Regions from separate parts of the Solibacillus sp. FSL H8-0523 genome, predicted to be linked through region 2. Evidence: a T-box and tRNA genes for the amino acid it is inferred to sense, from the RefSeq annotation. Region 2 holds a T-box; the other regions hold tRNA genes.
The links. The T-box of region 2 lies ahead of tyrS (tyrosine--tRNA ligase). A T-box ahead of a tRNA ligase gene usually reads a tRNA of that ligase, here a tRNA-Tyr.
Positions count from the first base shown of each region.

Region 1: it has a tRNA-Tyr gene. The T-box ahead of tyrS (tyrosine--tRNA ligase) is inferred to sense a tRNA for this amino acid. The anticodon was not compared.
Region 3: it has a tRNA-Tyr gene. The T-box ahead of tyrS (tyrosine--tRNA ligase) is inferred to sense a tRNA for this amino acid. The anticodon was not compared.

Region 1 is NZ_CP150291.1:3,968,298-3,971,545, forward strand. Features, by position in the region: tRNA gene NSQ62_RS19885 (tRNA-Glu) at 1-28, opposite strand, end outside; tRNA gene NSQ62_RS19890 (tRNA-Asn) at 30-105, opposite strand; tRNA gene NSQ62_RS19895 (tRNA-Ile) at 115-191, opposite strand; tRNA gene NSQ62_RS19900 (tRNA-Gly) at 202-275, opposite strand; tRNA gene NSQ62_RS19905 (tRNA-Phe) at 279-354, opposite strand; tRNA gene NSQ62_RS19910 (tRNA-Asp) at 363-438, opposite strand; tRNA gene NSQ62_RS19915 (tRNA-Met) at 442-516, opposite strand; tRNA gene NSQ62_RS19920 (tRNA-Ser) at 547-639, opposite strand; tRNA gene NSQ62_RS19925 (tRNA-Met) at 650-723, opposite strand; tRNA gene NSQ62_RS19930 (tRNA-Ala) at 744-819, opposite strand; tRNA gene NSQ62_RS19935 (tRNA-Pro) at 826-902, opposite strand; tRNA gene NSQ62_RS19940 (tRNA-Arg) at 922-998, opposite strand; tRNA gene NSQ62_RS19945 (tRNA-Leu) at 1,006-1,094, opposite strand; tRNA gene NSQ62_RS19950 (tRNA-Gly) at 1,103-1,174, opposite strand; tRNA gene NSQ62_RS19955 (tRNA-Lys) at 1,226-1,301, opposite strand; tRNA gene NSQ62_RS19960 (tRNA-Gln) at 1,317-1,391, opposite strand; tRNA gene NSQ62_RS19965 (tRNA-His) at 1,417-1,492, opposite strand; tRNA gene NSQ62_RS19970 (tRNA-Trp) at 1,521-1,594, opposite strand; tRNA gene NSQ62_RS19975 (tRNA-Tyr) at 1,604-1,687, opposite strand; rRNA gene rrf (5S ribosomal RNA) at 1,731-1,846, opposite strand; rRNA gene NSQ62_RS19985 (23S ribosomal RNA) at 1,912-3,248, opposite strand, start outside.
Region 2 is NZ_CP150291.1:3,134,794-3,138,041, forward strand. Features, by position in the region: gene NSQ62_RS15625 (PstS family phosphate ABC transporter substrate-binding protein) at 1-4, opposite strand, end outside; gene tyrS (tyrosine--tRNA ligase) at 298-1,569, opposite strand; T-box leader at 1,647-1,851, opposite strand; gene NSQ62_RS15635 (transglycosylase domain-containing protein) at 1,954-3,248, shown strand, end outside.
Region 3 is NZ_CP150291.1:3,558,136-3,561,383, forward strand. Features, by position in the region: gene NSQ62_RS17810 (DMT family transporter) at 1-92, shown strand, start outside; gene nagB (glucosamine-6-phosphate deaminase) at 119-850, opposite strand; tRNA gene NSQ62_RS17820 (tRNA-Leu) at 1,129-1,210, opposite strand; tRNA gene NSQ62_RS17825 (tRNA-Cys) at 1,262-1,335, opposite strand; tRNA gene NSQ62_RS17830 (tRNA-Gly) at 1,341-1,415, opposite strand; tRNA gene NSQ62_RS17835 (tRNA-Gln) at 1,421-1,495, opposite strand; tRNA gene NSQ62_RS17840 (tRNA-His) at 1,523-1,598, opposite strand; tRNA gene NSQ62_RS17845 (tRNA-His) at 1,639-1,714, opposite strand; tRNA gene NSQ62_RS17850 (tRNA-Trp) at 1,740-1,813, opposite strand; tRNA gene NSQ62_RS17855 (tRNA-Tyr) at 1,823-1,906, opposite strand; tRNA gene NSQ62_RS17860 (tRNA-Thr) at 1,914-1,989, opposite strand; tRNA gene NSQ62_RS17865 (tRNA-Phe) at 1,998-2,073, opposite strand; tRNA gene NSQ62_RS17870 (tRNA-Asp) at 2,096-2,171, opposite strand; tRNA gene NSQ62_RS17875 (tRNA-Met) at 2,175-2,249, opposite strand; tRNA gene NSQ62_RS17880 (tRNA-Val) at 2,269-2,344, opposite strand; tRNA gene NSQ62_RS17885 (tRNA-Glu) at 2,368-2,442, opposite strand; tRNA gene NSQ62_RS17890 (tRNA-Ser) at 2,456-2,547, opposite strand; tRNA gene NSQ62_RS17895 (tRNA-Asn) at 2,558-2,633, opposite strand; rRNA gene rrf (5S ribosomal RNA) at 2,648-2,763, opposite strand; rRNA gene NSQ62_RS17905 (23S ribosomal RNA) at 2,875-3,248, opposite strand, start outside.

The sequences.
Region 1 (3,248 bases), 830 kb from region 2:
GGTGTCTTAACCGCTTGACCAACGGGCCATGGCTCCGAAGGCAGGACTCGAACCTGCGACCTGCCGGTTAACAGCCGGATGCTCTACCAACTGAGCTACTTCGGAACAATTATATGGTGGGCCTAAATGGACTCGAACCATCGACCTCACGCTTATCAGGCGTGCGCTCTAACCAGCTGAGCTATAGGCCCCAAATAAAACTGGAGCGGGTGATCGGAATCGAACCGACAACATCAGCTTGGAAGGCTGAGGTTTTACCACTAAACTACACCCGCAAATGGTGGGTTTGGACGGAATCGAACCGCCGACACTTAGAGCTTCAATCTAATGCTCTACCAACTGAGCTACAAACCCACAAAAAATGGCGGTCCCGACCGGGATCGAACCGGCGATCTCCTGCGTGACAGGCAGGCATGTTAACCGCTACACCACGGGACCATTTGGTTGCGGGGACAGGACTTGAACCTGTGACCTTCGGGTTATGAGCCCGACGAGCTACCACTGCTCCACCCCGCGACAATACTATTAAAACTTATGAAATTAAAATGGAGGAGGTAGAGGGATTCGAACCCCCGCGCGGTGTTACCCGCCTGTCGGTTTTCAAGACCGATCCCTTCAGCCGAACTTGGGTATACCTCCGAAATAAAGATGGCTGCCGAGGGAGTCGAACCCACGACCTTTCGGGTATGAACCGAATGCTCTAGCCAGCTGAGCTAGGCAGCCATATAAAGTTATGAAAAAATTGGTGGAGCCTAGCGGGATCGAACCGCTGACCTCCTGCGTGCAAGGCAGGCGCTCTCCCAGCTGAGCTAAGGCCCCATAAAATGGTCGGAATGACAGGATTCGAACCTACGACCCCTTGGTCCCAAACCAAGTGCTCTACCAAGCTGAGCTACATTCCGAATTTGTCAAAACATATATTGGTGCGCTCGACAGGACTTGAACCTACAACCTTCTGATTCGTAGTCAGATGCTCTATCCAATTGAGCTACGAGCGCGTAAAAATGGTGCCGAGGGCCGGAATCGAACCGGCACGGTGATCACTCACCGCAGGATTTTAAGTCCTGTGCGTCTGCCAGTTCCGCCACCCCGGCATATTTGAAGCGGAAGACGAGGTTCGAACTCGCGACCCCCACCTTGGCAAGGTGGTGTTCTACCACTGAACTACTTCCGCAAAAATGCAAGATATTTTTATACTGACAAGTTATGTAATTTTATAAAAAACTGGTGAGCCATGAAGGACTCGAACCTTCGACCCTCTGATTAAAAGTCAGATGCTCTACCAACTGAGCTAATGGCTCTTTATTAAAAGAGAATGGCTGGGGAACCTGGATTCGAACCAGGGCATGACGGAATCAAAATCCGTTGCCTTACCGCTTGGCTATACCCCAACAATAAGTTATTTATTAAAATAAATGGGGCGACTGATGGGAATTGAACCCACGAATGCCGGAATCACAATCCGGTGCGTTAACCACTTCGCCACAACCGCCATTATAATTATTGTATTTATTTGAAATTGGCAGGGGCAGTAGGAATTGAACCCACACTGACGGTTTTGGAGACCGTAGTTCTACCTTTAAACTATGCCCCTATAAATAAATGGTGGAGGGGGACGGATTCGAACCGCCGAACCCTAAGGAGCGGATTTACAGTCCGCCGCGTTTAGCCACTTCGCTACCCCTCCGACATAAAATACTTATCAGAGCATTTAGAGCATTAAAAAATAAGCGAAGCGACGTCCTACTCTCACAGGGGGAAACCCCCAACTACCATCGGCGCTAAAGAGCTTAACTTCTGTGTTCGGTATGGGAACAGGTGTGACCTCTTTGCCATCGTCACTTCACTTATTAAGTTGAAAGAATTTATTCTTTCAAAACTGGATAAACGTTTCATTGATGTTCATAAATTGTGGTTAAGTCCTCGACCGATTAGTATTCGTCAGCTCCACACATCACTGCGCTTCCACCTCGAACCTATCTACCTGATCGTCTTTCAGGGGTCTTACTTACTTGCGTAATGGGAAATCTCATCTTGAGGGGGGCTTCATGCTTAGATGCTTTCAGCACTTATCCCGTCCACACATAGCTACCCAGCGATGCTCTTGGCAGAACAACTGGTACACCAGCGGTGTGTCCATCCCGGTCCTCTCGTACTAAGGACAGCTCCTCTCAAATTTCCTACGCCCACGACGGATAGGGACCGAACTGTCTCACGACGTTCTGAACCCAGCTCGCGTACCGCTTTAATGGGCGAACAGCCCAACCCTTGGGACCGACTACAGCCCCAGGATGCGATGAGCCGACATCGAGGTGCCAAACCTCCCCGTCGATGTGGACTCTTGGGGGAGATAAGCCTGTTATCCCCGGGGTAGCTTTTATCCGTTGAGCGATGGCCCTTCCATGCGGAACCACCGGATCACTAAGCCCGTCTTTCGACCCTGCTCGACTTGTAGGTCTCGCAGTCAAGCTCCCTTATGCCTTTACACTCTACGAATGATTTCCAACCATTCTGAGGGAACCTTTGGGCGCCTCCGTTACTCTTTAGGAGGCGACCGCCCCAGTCAAACTGTCCGCCTGACACTGTCTCCTACCCCGCTAAGGGGCATGGGTTAGAAGTTCAATACAACCAGGGTAGTATCCCACTGACGCCTCCTCCGAAGCTGGCGCTCCGGGATCTCTGGCTCCTACCTATCCTGTACAAGTTGTACCAAAATTCAATATCAGGCTACAGTAAAGCTCCACGGGGTCTTTCCGTCCTGTCGCGGGTAACCTGCATCTTCACAGGTACTATAATTTCACCGAGTCTCTCGTTGAGACAGTGCCCAGATCGTTACGCCTTTCGTGCGGGTCGGAACTTACCCGACAAGGAATTTCGCTACCTTAGGACCGTTATAGTTACGGCCGCCGTTTACTGGGGCTTCAATTCGCAGCTTCGCTTGCGCTAACCACTCCTCTTAACCTTCCAGCACCGGGCAGGCGTCAGCCCCTATACGTCACCTTACGGTTTTGCAGAGACCTGTGTTTTTGCTAAACAGTCGCCTGGGCCTATTCACTGCGGCTCTCTCACGCTTGCACGCTAACAGAGCACCCCTTCTCCCGAAGTTACGGGGTCATTTTGCCGAGTTCCTTAACGAGAGTTCTCTCGCACACCTTAGGATTCTCTCCTCGACTACCTGTGTCGGTTTGCGGTACGGGCACCTCTCACCTCGATAGAGGCTTTTCTTGGCAGTGTGAAATCAGGAACTT
Region 2 (3,248 bases):
TCATCACCCTCCTTTTTATAGTGTAATTTTACACTATCAGTTTAAAATTACAACTAAAAAATAAAAGATTCTCATTATTATAAGGATTGTTTTAAGTATAAATTTCTACATATTTATTGGTGGGCTAGGCATGACAGCGCTAAAGCCATGTATACTCCTGTGGGAACAGCAAATCTTTATTTGCGACGAAAGCGTAGCGACAGGAGCACCGCGCGGAAAATTCATTTTTTGTGCCGTCATCAAGAAAAACAAAAACGCCCTAGAAAATACTAGGACGCTTTGTACTTGCTTCTTTAATTAAGCAAATTTCACCATATGATATTTTTTCTTACCGCGGCGGATAATCGCGAATGCGTCCTCTAAACGGTCTTTCCCGTCGATTACGTATTCTAAATCCGTCACTTTTTCACCATTTACACTAATTGCACCGTTTGTCACATCTTCACGTGCTTGGCGTTTTGATGAAGAAATACCTGCTTCTACGATAAGATCTACAATGTTCTTGTCTTCTTTTGATACTTCTACAGAAGGAACACCTGCGAATGCGACTTTCATTTCCATTACTGATAATGCTTTTAAGTCACCAGAGAATAATGCAGCCGTAATGCGCTCTGCCTGCGCTAAGCCTTCTTCACCGTGAATCAGCTTTGTCATTTCAGCTGCTAATGTTTTTTGTGCTTTACGTAAGTGTGCTTCTGTTTCAACACTTTCTGCTAAGCCTTCAATTTCTTCGCGTGTTAAGAACGTGAAGATTTTTAAGTATTTCACAACATCTGCATCCGCTGTGTTAATCCAGAATTGGTAGAACTCGTATGGCGATGTTTTCTTCGCATCTAACCATACGGCGCCACCTGCTGTTTTACCGAATTTCGTACCATCTGCTTTTGTTACAAGTGGAATCGTAATACCGAATGCTTTGGCATTTTCATCATGCGTTTTACGGATCATTTCTAAACCAGTTGTGATATTGCCCCACTGATCTGAACCGCCTACTTGAATACGCACGTTGAAGTGGTCGTATAAATGGTTGAAGTCCATCCCTTGGATTAATGTGTACGCAAATTCAGTAAACGAAATCCCTGAATCAAGGCGTGATGCCACAGTATCTTTATTTAAAATGTAATTGACGTTAATTAGCTTCCCGTAATCGCGTAGGAAATCGATTAATGTCATTTGGCCAGCCCAGTCATTGTTGTTGACTAAAATCGCACCGTTGTCTGCATCCGATGAGAAGTCGAATAAACGCTCCATTTGCGCTTTTAAACCGCGCACGTTTGCATCTACTTGCTCCATCGTTTGTAGTTGGCGCTCTTCTGAACGACCTGATGGATCCCCTACTGTACCTGTTGCCCCACCTACTAGTAAAACTGGTTTGTGACCTGCTTTTTGGAAGCGACGTAATGTTAAAAGTGGTACGATATGACCGATGTGCATTGAATCTGCTGTTGGGTCAACCCCTACGTATAACGATACATTTTGCTCATTTAATAATTTTTCCATACCTTCTGCGTCTGTTTGTTGGTATAACAGGCCGCGCCACTCTAAATCTTGTAATAATTCGTTTGTCATTGTATTTCTCTCCTTTTACATGTTTGTTCATCTGCAATGTAAGGAAAAATAAAAACGCCCCTACACGCAAATTTGCATGCAGGGACGTTAAATTAACAGTTTAACGCGGTACCACCCGGCTTGAAGAAAAAAATTTCTTCCACTTTAAGCGTTTTTATCGCAGACGATGCGTTCAAGCTCCAAGAACGTAATTCGTAAAATCGTTTTGTCTAGCTTTCACCAACCGCTAGCTCTCTAAAACAGGGAACGTTTTTACTACTGCAAACTCTTCAATGCTTGAAATTTATACTCTCTATTCTACTTAGTATTTAGACGATGTCAATAATTATATTCGCTTAGATGGCAAATATGCTATAATAAACAGGATTTTAGGAGGGCGATACTGTGAAAGAATGGCTTGATCAATTAAACGAAAAAATCGAATCCCTTGCTTCTTCAAAGCCGATGCGCTATTTAAGAATTAGTGGTGGCGTATTTTGGAATCTTTCGTTATTAGCAATGATTTTTCTAACGACCGCCGTTATTGCCGTTGGTGGTATTGGCTTAGGTTATTTTGCTTCATTAGTAAAAGACGAGCCCCTACGTTCCAAAGAAGAAATGCGCGAACAAATTCTTAGCTATGAAGAAACAAGTGAAATTTACTTTGCAAATGATATTTACATAGGAAAAATTCGTACAGATTTAGACCGACGTGAAACATCACTAGCAAACATATCTCCAATTGTTATTAATGCTGTTATGGCAACTGAAGATGAATACTTCCGCGAGCATCCTGGAATTGTACCAAAAGCGGTGCTGCGCGGGCTATTACAAGACGTCTCGAACTCATCGACACAAACAGGTGGTTCAACGCTAACACAGCAATTAATCAAAAACCAAATTTTAACGAATGAAGTATCCTACGAACGTAAAGCAAAAGAAATTTTGCTAGCATATCGTTTAGAGCACTTCATGAGTAAAGAAGAAATTTTAGAAGCATACTTAAATATTATTCCATATGGTCGTAACTCATCAGGGCGTAATATTGCCGGGATTGAAACAGCCGCACAAGGAATTTTCGGTGTCAAAGCATCCGAGTTAAACTTACCTCAAGCTGCTTACATTGCCGGGATTCCGCAAGCACCTTTTAAATACACGCCATTCACGAACAAAGGTGAAAAAAAGAGTGCAGAGGGTATGCAACCAGGGATTGACCGTATGAAAACGGTACTTTACCGCATGCAAGAAGTTGGCTACATTACAGAAAAAGAATACGATGAAGCCGTTAAATACGATATTACAAAAGACTTCAAGGAGCGCGAAAATCGCCCCGAAGACAAATATCCTTGGTTAACTATAGAACTCGAGGAACGTGCCAAAGAGATTTTTGCAAAAAAGCTCGCTGAAAAAGATGGCATCGATCCCGCGCGTTTTACAGAAGAGTCCAATTTAAAACTAAAATATGGTATTTTAGCTGACCGTACATTACGTTCTGGTGGCTATCGTATTTACTCAACTATCGATAAAGATATGTATGACGCCATGCAACAAGTAACCAAAGACTTCACGCTTTATGGTCAAACCTATAAGAAAAAGGTAAAAGATCCTGAAACGGGCGAAGAAATCGAAGAGGATGTACCTGTTCAAACAGGTAGTATCGTCATTGATAATAAAACTGGCAGAATTTTAAGTTTCGTTGG
Region 3 (3,248 bases), 420 kb from region 2:
TTCTGTTTTTAGATGAACAATTACTCATGGCACAAATTATTGGAGGGATTGCCGTTATTGCCGGAGTATTTATTACGACCATTAAAAAATGAGGAGTGCATTTAAGCACTCCTCATCATTATTTTACACCTGTATAAATCACTGTTACATCTTTGTGATTGTGCAGGGCACTTGCTGGGAAGTCCTCTGTCACTTCACCGCTACGCAGACGATCCATGGCTTCCTGCTTTGATGCACCTGAAATTAATAAAACGACTTTCTTCGCATTCATGATTGTTTGAATACCCATTGTAATGGCATATGTTGGCACTTCATCGATTGAATTGAAATAAATTTTATTCGCATCACGTGTCGACTCTGTCAGTTCTACAACATTTGTCCCTAATGTAAATGGTGTACCTGGCTCATTAAAACCAATATGTCCGTTTATGCCAATACCTAATAGCTGAATATCAACACCACCAGCTGCCTCAATCATCTCATCATAGTGCGCGGCAGCCGCTTGTAAGTCCGCTGTATCCCCTTTTGGCACATGGATATTCTCACGCTTCATATCAACGTGATTAAATAGATTTTGATCCATATAGTAATGGTAGCTCGCTTCATTTGTAGGATTAATCCCAACGTATTCATCTAAGTTGTAAGACTGTGCCTGTTCAAATGAAATTTCTCCAGCTTGATACGCCTCAACTAGTTCTTTATAAAAGCCTTCTGGTGTCCCACCTGTTGCTAAACCTAATACCATTTTTGGATTGTGCTTTAATTCCGCTTTAAACATATCCGCCGCAAGCTTGCTCATTTCCTCGTAATTTGCTGCTTCAATCCATTTTAAATTTACTACTGCATTCATTCCATTACCTTCTTTCATCTATTCATAATTTCAGTTATTTAAATTAAATTCGTTAAATCCATTTCTCACATCATCATGTCAATTCTAAAGTAATTCTTTCTAACATGCTATAAAAAAACACGTAGTATTTCAGTTAAAAACACAATTATTCTGTTTGTAAAGGAGATTTTCTGTTTCAATCTCTATTTGAAGGAAACTCCAATAAAAAAAGACCCCTAGTATAAATACTAGAAGTCTTCATTTGATAAGGTTTTTGGCAATTCACCTTATCGATCTGATACCGATAGTCGGGGTCGAACCGACACTCCCGAAGGAACCGGATTTTGAGTCCGGCGCGTCTGCCAATTCCGCCATATCGGCAAGAAAATGGGTATAAAAAAAATCGGCTTAACCGATTTGATCTAAAAAATATGGAGGCGGCAACCGGATTTGAACCGGTGGTAGAGGTGTTGCAGACCTGTGCCTTACCACTTGGCTATGCCGCCATATTTGGAGCGGAAGACGAGGTTCGAACTCGCGACCCCCACCTTGGCAAGGTGGTGTTCTACCACTGAACTACTTCCGCAAAAATGGCTGGGGAACCTGGATTCGAACCAGGGCATGACGGAATCAAAATCCGTTGCCTTACCGCTTGGCTATACCCCAAAAATTTCATATTTATTATATTAAGAATGGGGCGACTGATGGGAATTGAACCCACGAATGCCGGAATCACAATCCGGTGCGTTAACCACTTCGCCACAACCGCCACTATCATATAATTTTACTTCTTAAACCTAAATAAAGAATGGGGCGACTGATGGGAATTGAACCCACGAATGCCGGAATCACAATCCGGTGCGTTAACCACTTCGCCACAACCGCCATTATACTTATTTGAATCTTAAAATGGCAGGGGCAGTAGGAATCGAACCCACACTGACGGTTTTGGAGACCGTAGTTCTACCTTTAAACTATGCCCCTGTAAAGATATGGTGGAGGGGGACGGATTCGAACCGCCGAACCCTAAGGAGCGGATTTACAGTCCGCCGCGTTTAGCCACTTCGCTACCCCTCCAGGGTAATGGTGCCGGCGAAAGGAGTCGAACCCTCGACCTACTGATTACAAGTCAGTTGCTCTACCAACTGAGCTACACCGGCAACATATATGGTGGGTTTGGACGGAATCGAACCGCCGACACTTAGAGCTTCAATCTAATGCTCTACCAACTGAGCTACAAACCCACGTATGTAATAATTAAAAAAATGGCGGTCCCGACCGGGATCGAACCGGCGATCTCCTGCGTGACAGGCAGGCATGTTAACCGCTACACCACGGGACCATTTGGTTGCGGGGATAGGACTTGAACCTATGACCTTCGGGTTATGAGCCCGACGAGCTACCACTGCTCCACCCCGCGACAATACTATTTAATTAAATGGTGGAGGATGACGGGCTCGAACCGCCGACCCCCTGCTTGTAAGGCAGGTGCTCTCCCAGCTGAGCTAATCCTCCATGCTGGATATAAAAAATATAAATGGTGACCCGTACGGGATTCGAACCCGTGTTACCGCCGTGAAAGGGCGGTGTCTTAACCACTTGACCAACGGGCCATACTAAATTGCCTGGCGGAGAGTAAGGGAGTCGAACCCTTGATACAGTGTTACCCGCATACACGATTTCCAATCGTGCTCCTTCGGCCTCTCGGACAACTCTCCAAGATTTAGATGGCTCCGAAGGCAGGACTCGAACCTGCGACCTGCCGGTTAACAGCCGGATGCTCTACCAACTGAGCTACTTCGGAATAATTATATACTAGCCTAGCGACGTCCTACTCTCACAGGGGGAAACCCCCAACTACCATCGGCGCTAAAGAGCTTAACTTCCGTGTTCGGTATGGGAACGGGTGTGACCTCTTTGCCATCATCACTAGACTATTCGAAAGACATTATTTATTATATTATGTATAACTTATTCAGTCAAGCATTTTTTAATATTTTTATTCTTTCAAAACTGGATAAACGGTTCATTGATGTTCATAAATTGTGGTTAAGTCCTCGACCGATTAGTATTCGTCAGCTCCACACATCACTGCGCTTCCACCTCGAACCTATCTACCTGATCGTCTTTCAGGGGTCTTACTTACTTGCGTAATGGGAAATCTCATCTTGAGGGGGGCTTCATGCTTAGATGCTTTCAGCACTTATCCCGTCCACACATAGCTACCCAGCGATGCTCTTGGCAGAACAACTGGTACACCAGCGGTGTGTCCATCCCGGTCCTCTCGTACTAAGGACAGCTCCTCTCAAATTTCCTACGCCCACGACGGATAGGGACCGAACTGTCTCACGACGTTCTGAACCCAGCTCGCGTACCGCTTTAATGGGCGAACAGCCCAACCCTTGGGACCGACTACAGC